DNA from 2 places in the Thioalkalivibrio sp. AKL12 genome. Region 1 is predicted to be linked to the other one. Evidence: predicted binding sites of a transcription regulator. Region 1 holds the regulator's gene; the other holds the start of a gene.
What was found. Region 1 encodes FNR, which switches genes on or off when oxygen is low (the NO sensors DNR and NnrR bind a similar motif). Its sites were predicted from a motif close to TTGATNTANATCAA; they were not measured.
Positions count from the first base shown of each region.

Region 1 (4,594 bases):
CAAGATCTTCACCAACATCAACTCCAGCATTGTCGACCCCAAGGGCTTCGACGAGGGCAGTTTCGTGGACGTGCAGTCGGACTGCTGCATTATCCCGCCGAACTCCTTTGCCCTGGCGCATACGGTCGAGTACTTCCGCATCCCGCGCGATGTGCTGACCATCTGTCTGGGCAAGTCGACCTACGCGCGCTGCGGCATCATCGTGAACGTGACCCCGCTGGAGCCCGAGTGGGAGGGCCACGTGACGCTGGAGTTCTCCAACACCACGCCGCTGCCCGCCAAGATCTACGCCAACGAGGGCGTGGCGCAGATGCTGTTCCTGCAGTCCGACGAGGTCTGCGAGACCTCCTACAAGGACCGCGGTGGCAAATACCAGGGCCAGCGCGGCGTCACGCTCCCGCGCACCTGACCCAACCCTTCAAGTACGGAGTAGGCCCGCCATGCGTATCGTGATCGCGCTGGGCGGTAACGCCCTGCTGCAACGCGGCGAGACCCCCTCGGCCGAGGCCCAGCAGCACAACGCCCAGCGTGCGGCGGCAGCCATCGCGGCCGTGGCGTGCGAGCACGAGGTGGTCGTCACCCACGGCAACGGGCCGCAGGTGGGGTTGCTCGCCAATCAGGCGGAATGCGATCGCATCGCCTGGCCGCTGGATGTGGTCGGGGCCGAGAGCCACGGCATGATCGGCTACATCTTGGCGCGGGAGCTGCATAACGCGCTGGGCCATGACCGGGTGGCAAGCTTGCTCACCCAGACCGAGGTCGATCCGAACGACCCCGCCTTCGACCTCCCGGAAAAGTTCATTGGCCCGACCTGGGGTGCGGCCCGCGCCCGCGCGCTGGCCGACGAGCGTGGCTGGGACGTGGCGCCAGATGGCGAGGGCTGGCGGCGGGTGGTGGCGTCGCCGGAGCCGCAACGCCTGCTGGGTATGGAGGCCGTCCGCAGTCTCGTGGATGGCGGGTCGGTGGCGATCTGTGCCGGGGGCGGCGGCGTACCGGTCGCGCGTGACGGCGACGGGCGTCTATACGGCATCGAGGCCGTGGTGGACAAAGACCTGACGGCCGCGCGCCTGGCCGCGCATGTCGGGGCGGACTGGCTGTTGATGCTGACCGATGTCGACGGCGTCTACATGGACTGGGGCACGCCGGACGCCCGGCGCCTGAAGGCGCTTCTGGTTACGGCCGTGGAGCCGGCAGCGTACCCGGGCGGTTCCATGGGGCCGAAGATGGAGGCTGCACGGCGCACTGCCCAGGGCGGCATTCGGGTCGGGATCGGTTCGCTGGAGGACGCCGCGGCTATCCTGGCCGGGCAGTCGGGGACCCGGATCCTGCCGGTGGGCGCCGCCTGAAGCCCTTGCCGGAACCCCCGCCTGTTACACTCGATGTTGCACGCCCGCCGCAGAGTTTGCAGGCTTCGAGTACACATGGATCAAGAGTGAAGATGATGCGAGAGATTCAGCGAGCCGCCCCCCTGGTGATCGGTCTGACCGCCGTGGGTCTGCTGGCGCTAGGCTGCGGCAGCGGCGAGCCGGAGGAGTCGGCCGGCCCCGCCCAGGGCCTGGAGCAGGGCGGGATCACGCCGCAGGACATGTCCAGTGACGAGGCGCGGCGCCCGCAGCAAAGTGGCATGCCCGCCGCGGACGTGAAGCGCGCAACCGACTAATTGGATCGCTGGCCTGCGGGGAATCCCCTGCGGTCACCACATGAGGTCGTCGGGTACCACGTAGTCCTTGTATGGGTCGTCCGGGGCAGGTTCCGATCCGGTTTCGTCCTCGGCGGGGATGACCAGTGGCCATTCCGGATCGCGCTCGCGGATGCGGTTGGCGGTCTCGCGCGGGATGACCCGGAACCCCTTTTCCGGGCGCACATCCAGGCCGGCAAGCGCGGCGCGGCCGTCGGCCAGGCGCTTTTGCAGGTCGACGGTCACCGGGAGATGGCGGATCTGACCGCCCTGCTGGAAGTGATAATCCAGCGCGGCATCGCCGGTGGGAATCGGCGCCAGGTGGGTGCTGACCAGTTCGCGGATTTGCGCGTGGCGGGCCCGGCGTTCGGCACGTTCCTGCTGTTCGCGGTTCTTCTGTCGCGAACGCTCGGCCTGCTCGGCCTTGCGCGCTTCGGCCACGCCCGGGTCTGGACCCGTGTTGCGGTCCTTCTTTTTCTTCGCGTTCCCCTTCTGGGCCTTGTGCTTTTGCGACTTGGCCTGGCGAACCTGTTTTTCGTCGACCAGCCCCGTTTTCAGGAGCTGGCTGCGCAGATCATCCGACATGAATCCTGCCGTGTTCGGTCAATGTGCGGGGAGGATAGCCGGAATGCGGCCTTGCGTGCACCACGTGCTGTTCAGGCGGCCGTGAACTCGCGCAATCCGTCGCGGATCTCGGCGTCCGGCAGGTCGGGGAACAGGGTGTGCAATCGGCGCTGGCGGTCGATGGCGAATGCGGGGGTGGTCTGCGGCGCCACGCGCCGGGCCTCCGCGAGCAGTTGCAGGCCGGCGAGCCGCTCGCTTTGAAGCTCCAGTGCCAGCACCTCGCGGTAGAGCGCGTTGCGCTCGGGGGTGTGGAGCCGCCGGCGCAGTGCGCGGAGGCGTTCGGTGGAGGATGACTGCCAGCGCCGGGCCGTTTGCCGCAGTACGCGCCATTGCGAGGGTCCGAGGGGCTGCGGGTACCACAGGGCAAACAACGCCAGCATCACGTCCACGCCAAATTCGTCCTGCCAGCGCATCAGACGTTCGCGAGCGGTGCGATCGACCCACAGTGCGTCGGCGAATGCCCAGAAGGCGTCGAAGTCCGTGGCCGGCTCCGGGGTGTCCCCGGCTTCAGGCACTGCTCGCGGCGGAGGTGAAGGTGACCCCGGCCGTGTTGCGCAGGCCGTCGGGCTGGAGGATCTCCAGGTCCCGGGTGTGCAGGTTGATTACGCCCTGGTTGCGCAGCTGAGTAAACAACCGGCTGATGGTTTCCTGGGTCAGGCCCAGGTGGTTGGCGATGTCTGCCCGGGACATGGGCAGGTAGAACCGTTCGGGGGACAGGCCGCGGGCGCGATGACGCTCCGACAGGGCGATCAGGAAGGTCGCCAGACGCTGCTCCGCGGTACGTTGGCCGAGCAAGGCGTGCAGGCTTTCGTCCTGGGCCAGTTCCTGACTCATCACGCTCATCATGTGCTGGCGGAAGGTCGGCAGGCGGCCGGCGAGGTCGTCGACATGCCCGTAGGGCACGGCGCAGACGCTGGTGGACTCCAGCGCAATGGCACTGACCGGATGCTTGCCGGAGTGGATCGCGTCCAGCCCCAGGAGGTCGCCGGCCAGCGAGAAGCCGGTGATCTGTTCGGTCCCGTCATCGGAGATCAGCACCGTTTTCAGTGCCCCGGTGCGGACCGCGTACAGCGCTTCGAACTTGGTCCCCATGGTGAACAGGGGCGCACCCTTGGCGATCGGCCGGCGTTGCTGGACGATTTGGTCGAGTTGCCAGAGTTCATCCTGGGGCAGGCCCATAGGCAGGCAGAGCTGGCGCAGGGTGCAGTGCTGGCAGGCTTGAGTGGGTCGTAGCGTCATGGGTGCAGGGTAGCCGTTTTTTCGACGTTGGGGAAAGCGATTTTCGGGGTATGCCATCGGGGGCGGGAATGCGGTACTGTCCCCAAGGGTTGTAGGCGATTACAGAAGGTTTTGCCGTCGGTCAGGGGGTCGCGCCCCGAGATGACTCGGGGTCCCCTCCCTCCGGCGGCTGCGTGGACAATGCGGACCATCGGTAATTAGACTGAGTCTAAAATTTGCGGCATGGTGAGGGTCGGCATTACGCGTGGGGGCTGAGAGACCCGACTGCCAGAACAAGGACAGGGGGAGCGATGATCGAGCGGTTACTGGAGCAATACATACGCTACGGGACCTTCGTGCTGCGGCATCCGGATGGCCGTGAGCAGCGTTTCGGGAACGGCGCGCCGGAAGTAACCATGCAGGTGCATGACAGGGCGGCGTTGCGCAAGATTGGGCGCGACCCGGGCTTCCAGCTGGGCGAGACCTACATGGACGGCCTGTGGTCGCCCGGCCCCGAGGGCCTGCAGGTGTTCCTCGACGTGGCCATGCGCAACTTCGCGCCGATGTTCAAGCAGCGGGTCAACCCTGCAGTGCGCATGCTGCGGGCCCTGATCGAGCAGGGCAACAAGGTGGCGCGCTGCTACCAGAACATCGCCCATCACTACGACGTCGATGAGTGGCTTTATCGTCAGTTCCTGGACGAGGGCATGTTCTACAGCTGCGCCTATTTCGAGCGCCCGGATATGACGCTGGAAGAGGCGCAGCAGGCCAAGTGCGCGATGCTGCGCAAGAAGCTGATGCTGGAGCCGGGGATGCGCGTGCTCGACATCGGTTGCGGCTGGGGCGGTCTGGCCTTCCATCTCGCCGAGCATGCCGACGTGCAGGTAGACGGCGTGACGCTGTCGAAGGAGCAGCTGCGGGTTGCCCGTGACGAGGCCAAGCGTCGGGGGCTCGAGGATCGAGTGCGGTTTCTCTATCAGGACTACCGCGAACACGACGACCAGTACGACCGCATTGTCAGCGTCGGCATGTTCGAGCATGTGGGCACGCCCAACTACGAGACGTTCTTCCGGC
Region 1 covers NZ_KB898892.1:138,137-142,730, forward strand. The annotation lists gene dcd (dCTP deaminase) at 1-409, shown strand, start outside; gene D579_RS0104350 (carbamate kinase) at 441-1,346, shown strand; gene D579_RS0104355 (hypothetical protein) at 1,442-1,660, shown strand; gene D579_RS0104360 (DUF2058 domain-containing protein) at 1,694-2,263, opposite strand; gene D579_RS0104365 (DUF2390 domain-containing protein) at 2,335-2,817, opposite strand; gene fnr (fumarate/nitrate reduction transcriptional regulator Fnr) at 2,810-3,541, opposite strand; gene D579_RS0104375 (cyclopropane-fatty-acyl-phospholipid synthase family protein) at 3,832-4,594, shown strand, end outside.

Region 2 (4,594 bases), on a different contig from region 1:
CGCGGCGCGCTCTCCGTCTTCAGGTAGGCGTCGAAGGCCATGGCGACGTTGCGCAGCAGCAACCGCCCGCGCGGCAGGATCTCCAGGCGCTCCGCGCCGATGCGTACCAGTCCATCGGCCTCCATGCCCTGAAGCCGCTCCAGTGCATCCCCGAAGACCTCTCCGAACACGATCCCGTGGCGCGCCTCGATCGCGGCGAAATCGATGCGCGAATGGCACATGAGCTCGGTAATCACGTCCCGGCGCAACCGATCGTCGGCATTCAGTTCGAGTCCGCGAAACACCGGCAGGCGCCCGGCATCCAGCCGCGCGTAATAGGCATCCAGCTCGCGCAGGTTCTGGCTGTAGGTGGCGCCCACCTTGCCGATGGCCGTCGGACCCAGTGCCACCAGGTCGTACTCCGCCCGTGTGGAGTAGCCCTGGAAATTGCGCTGCAACGTCCCGGCGCGCTGGGCCGTGGCCAGTTCGTCGTCCGGCAGGGCAAAGTGGTCCATGCCGATGTAGACATAGCCGGCATCGGTCAGGCGAGCGATGGTGGTCTCGAGGATCGCCAGCTTCTCCGCGGCGTCCGGCAGATCGGCCTCGCGGATCTGGCGCTGAGTCTTGAACATCTGCGGCAGGTGCGCGTAGTTGTAGATCGCCAGGCGCTCCGGGCGCAGCTCCAGCGCGCGTTCCAGCGTGGCGGTATAGGTCTCCACCGTCTGCAAGGGGAGGCCGTAGATCAGGTCCAGGTTGGTGGATTCGAAGCCGTTGGCCCGCGCCTGCTCCACCGCCCGCGCGGTCACCTCGAACGGCTGGATGCGGTTCACCGCCCGCTGCACGTTCGGGTCGAAATCCTGCACCCCGAGGCTGATCCGGTTAAAACCCAGCTCGCCCAGCAGCGGGATGGTCCCGGCCCGCACCGCGCGCGGATCAATCTCGATGGAGAACTCGCGGGCATCGCTTTCGTCCAGGCGGAAGTGCCTCGCCAGGGTCGCCATCACCCGGCGCAGATCGTCATCGCCAAGATAAGTCGGCGTGCCCCCCCCAAAGTGCAGCTGGCCGACAGTGCGTTCCCGGTCGAACAGCTCGCCCTGCAGTTCGGCCTCGCGCTCCAGATACTGCAGGTAGCGCTGAGCGCGCTGGTAATTTCCGGTGATGACCTTGTTGCAGGCGCAGTAGAAGCACACCGTGTCGCAGAACGGCACATGCACATACAGGGACAGCGGCCGCGCCGGATCGGCCCCGTTGGTCGCCTGCGCCGCCTCGGCATAGGCGCGGTCGTCGAAGCCCTCGTGAAACTGTGGCGCGGTGGGATACGACGTGTACCGCGGCCCACTCACGTCGTAGCGGCGCAGGATTTCGGGATCAAACACCAGGCGTTGTTCCATTGGGAGCTCCACAGCCGTCGCCGCGCACTCGCGACCTTGGTTCTGCAGACTACGGCCGCAGGCCGGACCCGAGCTTGATACAGGTCAACAATCCGCCTTCAGGGCGCCCTCTCCCGCCCCCTGTGCTGCCTGTGCTAGCCTTCTCCTCCCTGTTCGACACCCGCCACGCGAGAGCGCATGTCCCCCGACGAGTATTGCGAGGAGAAGGCCGCGCAAAGCGGCTCCAGCTTCTACTACGCGTTCCGCTTTCTGGAGCCGGATCGCCGTCGCGCCATCACGGCGCTGTACGCCTTCTGCCGGGAAGTCGACGACATCGTCGACGAGGTGAGCGAGGAGAGCATTGCGCGCACCAAGCTCGACTGGTGGCGCCAGGAGATCGAACGCCTGTTCGCCGGCGAACCCCGCCACCCCATCACCCAGGCCCTGCAGCCGCACATCGCCGCCTTTGACCTCGGGCGCGAGTACTTCGACGAGATCATCGACGGCATGCAAATGGATCTCGACTACGACAGCTATCCGGACTTCACCACGCTGTCGCTGTACTGCTACCGCGCGGCCAGCGTCGTGGGCATCCTGTCCGCTCACATCTTCGGCTACACCGATCGGCGCACTCTCAAGTACGCCCACGACCTCGGCATGGCGTTGCAGCTCACCAACATCCTGCGCGACGTGCACGAGGACGCCATGCGCGGCCGCGTGTACATCCCCATGGACGAGCTCAGCAAGCACGGGGTCAAGCCGGAGGAATTCCAGATCAACATCACCGACGACCGCCACCGCGCCCTGTTCGCGGAGCAGGCGGAACGAGCACAACGCTACTACGAACGCGCCGAGGAACACCTCCCGGACGCCGACCGCTACGCCCAGCGCCCGGGCCTGATCATGGCGGCCATCTACCGCACCCTGCTCGACGAGATCGCGGACGATGGCTACCGCGTGCTGGAACACCGCGTGCGCCTGACCCCGATCCGCAAGTTGTGGATCGCGTGGCGCACCGCACGCCGCCTGAAGCGCGAACAACGCCGCCGCGCGACCTGATGCCATGATCTCCGGCTCACCCCACGCGCCCGTCGTCGTGGTCGGCGCGGGCTGGGCCGGCCTGACCGCCACGCTGGCGCTTGCACGCGCCGGGCACCCCGTGCACCTGATCGAGGCCGGCAAGGCCCCCGGTGGCCGTGCCCGCAGCCTCGACCTGGACGGCACCCCGCTCGACAACGGCCAGCACATCCTGGTCGGGGCCTGCCAGCAGACCCTGCAGCAGATCCGTTCGGTCGGCATCAACCCCGAGCAGGCGTTTCAGGCCCTGCCCTTCGGCCTGCGCATGTTCGAGCCCACCGGCCGGCCGCAGGACCCGGCGTTCCAGCTGGAACCGCGTTCGCCCCGGTTGCCCGCCCTGGCCGCCGCGCTTTACCGGGCGCTTGCGAAGCACTCTCTTGGTACACGCCTGCGTGCACTGTCCGGCGCCGCCGCCATGTTGCACCGGCCCCTGCGCGACGATCTCCCCGTCCTCGACTGGCTGCGCCAGCGTCGTCAGCCCGACGCCCTCATTCGGAGCCTGTGGGACCCGTTGTGCCTGGCGGTGATGAACACCCCGACCCGAACCGCCTCGGCCCGCATCTTCCAGAACGTCCTGCGCCTGGCACTCAATCATGGCCCGGAGGCCGCGCGCCTTCTCCTCCCCGCGCGGCCACTCGGCGAGCTGTTCCCGGAACCGGCTGTCCAGGAACTCCGGGAGCGTGGCGCTAGAGTGGATCTTGGCCGCCGCATCACCGCCATTGAGCGCAGCACGACTCACGACGCCGCCCCCTACCGCCTGCGCGATCGCCAGGGCGTGGCGAGCCCGGCGCGCGGCGTGATCCTGGCCGCCCCTCCAGCCGCCGCCGCTGCCCTGCTTCCGCACGAAACCGGCTGGGAGGCGACGCACCAGGGCCTGAATGCCATGGGCGCCCGCAGCATCTGCACGGTCTACCTGCGCTATGCGCGGCGCCTTGATGATCTTCCGCCACTACAGGGGCTGCTGGACCAGCATGGCCAATGGCTGATCGCGCGGAATGTCGCCGGGGCGCCACACTGGCTGGCGGTCGTGATCTCCGCGGCCGACGACCTCGAACCGTTGACGGCGGATGCGCGATGGCGCACCGTCGCCCGCTCCCTGGCCCAAACCTTCCCCGAACTGGGCGAACCCGAGACCGGCCACAGCATTTGCGAACGCCGCGCGACGCTGGACGCGCAAGCCGGTCTGGATGCACGTCGCCCGCCGGCCCGCACGCCCTGGCCGGGGTGTTATCTGGCCGGGGATTACCTGACGCCTGCACTGCCGTCCACGCTCGAAGCGGCCGTACAATCTGGACTAGAATCGGCGCACCTGTACCTGGAGGACCATCCTTGACCGATCTCGATATTCCCCGCCTGCTCGCCTACCGCCCGGAACCCGGCGCCTTCGATGAACGCGTGATCCTGGTCACCGGGGCCGCCGACGGCATCGGCCGCGCGGTTGCCGAGGCCTGTGCCGCGGCCGGCGCAATCGTGGTCCTGCTGGACAAGGACCTGAAGGGCCTCGAAGCGGTCTATGACCGGATTGAACAGGCCGGTTACCCGCAGCCCGCGATCTACCCACTGAATCTCGAAGGCGCGACGGTCAAGGACTATGGTGACCTGGCGGAGAACATCCGCGACTCGCTGGGCCGCCTGGACGGGCTGGTACTGAACGCCGGCTGGGCCGGCGCCCTGATGCCGATGAAGAACTACGACCCCGAGCTGTGGTTCAAGGTCATCAACAGTAACCTGCACGGCCCGTTCTTCCTGACGCAGGCCGTCCTGCCGCTGCTGGAGGCCAGTCCCACCGGGAGCCTGGTCGTGTCCACCCAGAACGCGCGCAAGGCCTTCTGGGGCGCCTTCGGCATGGCCAAGGCGGCCCAGGACGGCCTGATCGACATCCTGTCGCACGAGCATCGCAACGAACCGCGTTTCCTGCACGTGAACGGTATCGACACCGGGCCCGTACGCACCCGCTTCCGCGCCGGCCATTATCCCGGGGAAAACCCCGACCTACTGCCCGAGCCCGAGGCCGTGGTTGGCCCCTATCTGTACTTCCTGGACCCCGGCGACCGCACCACCACCGGTCTGAACATCAGCCTGGAAGGCCAGGTCCCGGTCCCCCACGCGGCGTCCTGAACCGCAGGGGCGTCAGGCGCGCGGTCGTTTTCCGGCCGGGCGCCCTTTGC
Region 2 covers NZ_KB898899.1:57,853-62,446, reverse strand. The annotation lists gene hemN (oxygen-independent coproporphyrinogen III oxidase) at 1-1,370, opposite strand, end outside; gene hpnD (presqualene diphosphate synthase HpnD) at 1,548-2,408, shown strand; gene hpnE (hydroxysqualene dehydroxylase HpnE) at 2,413-3,759, shown strand; gene D579_RS0110045 (SDR family NAD(P)-dependent oxidoreductase) at 3,756-4,544, shown strand; gene D579_RS0110040 (YgiQ family radical SAM protein) at 4,557-4,594, opposite strand, start outside.
Region 2: the regulator FNR is predicted to act here: its motif matches at 1,445-1,458, upstream of hemN (oxygen-independent coproporphyrinogen III oxidase).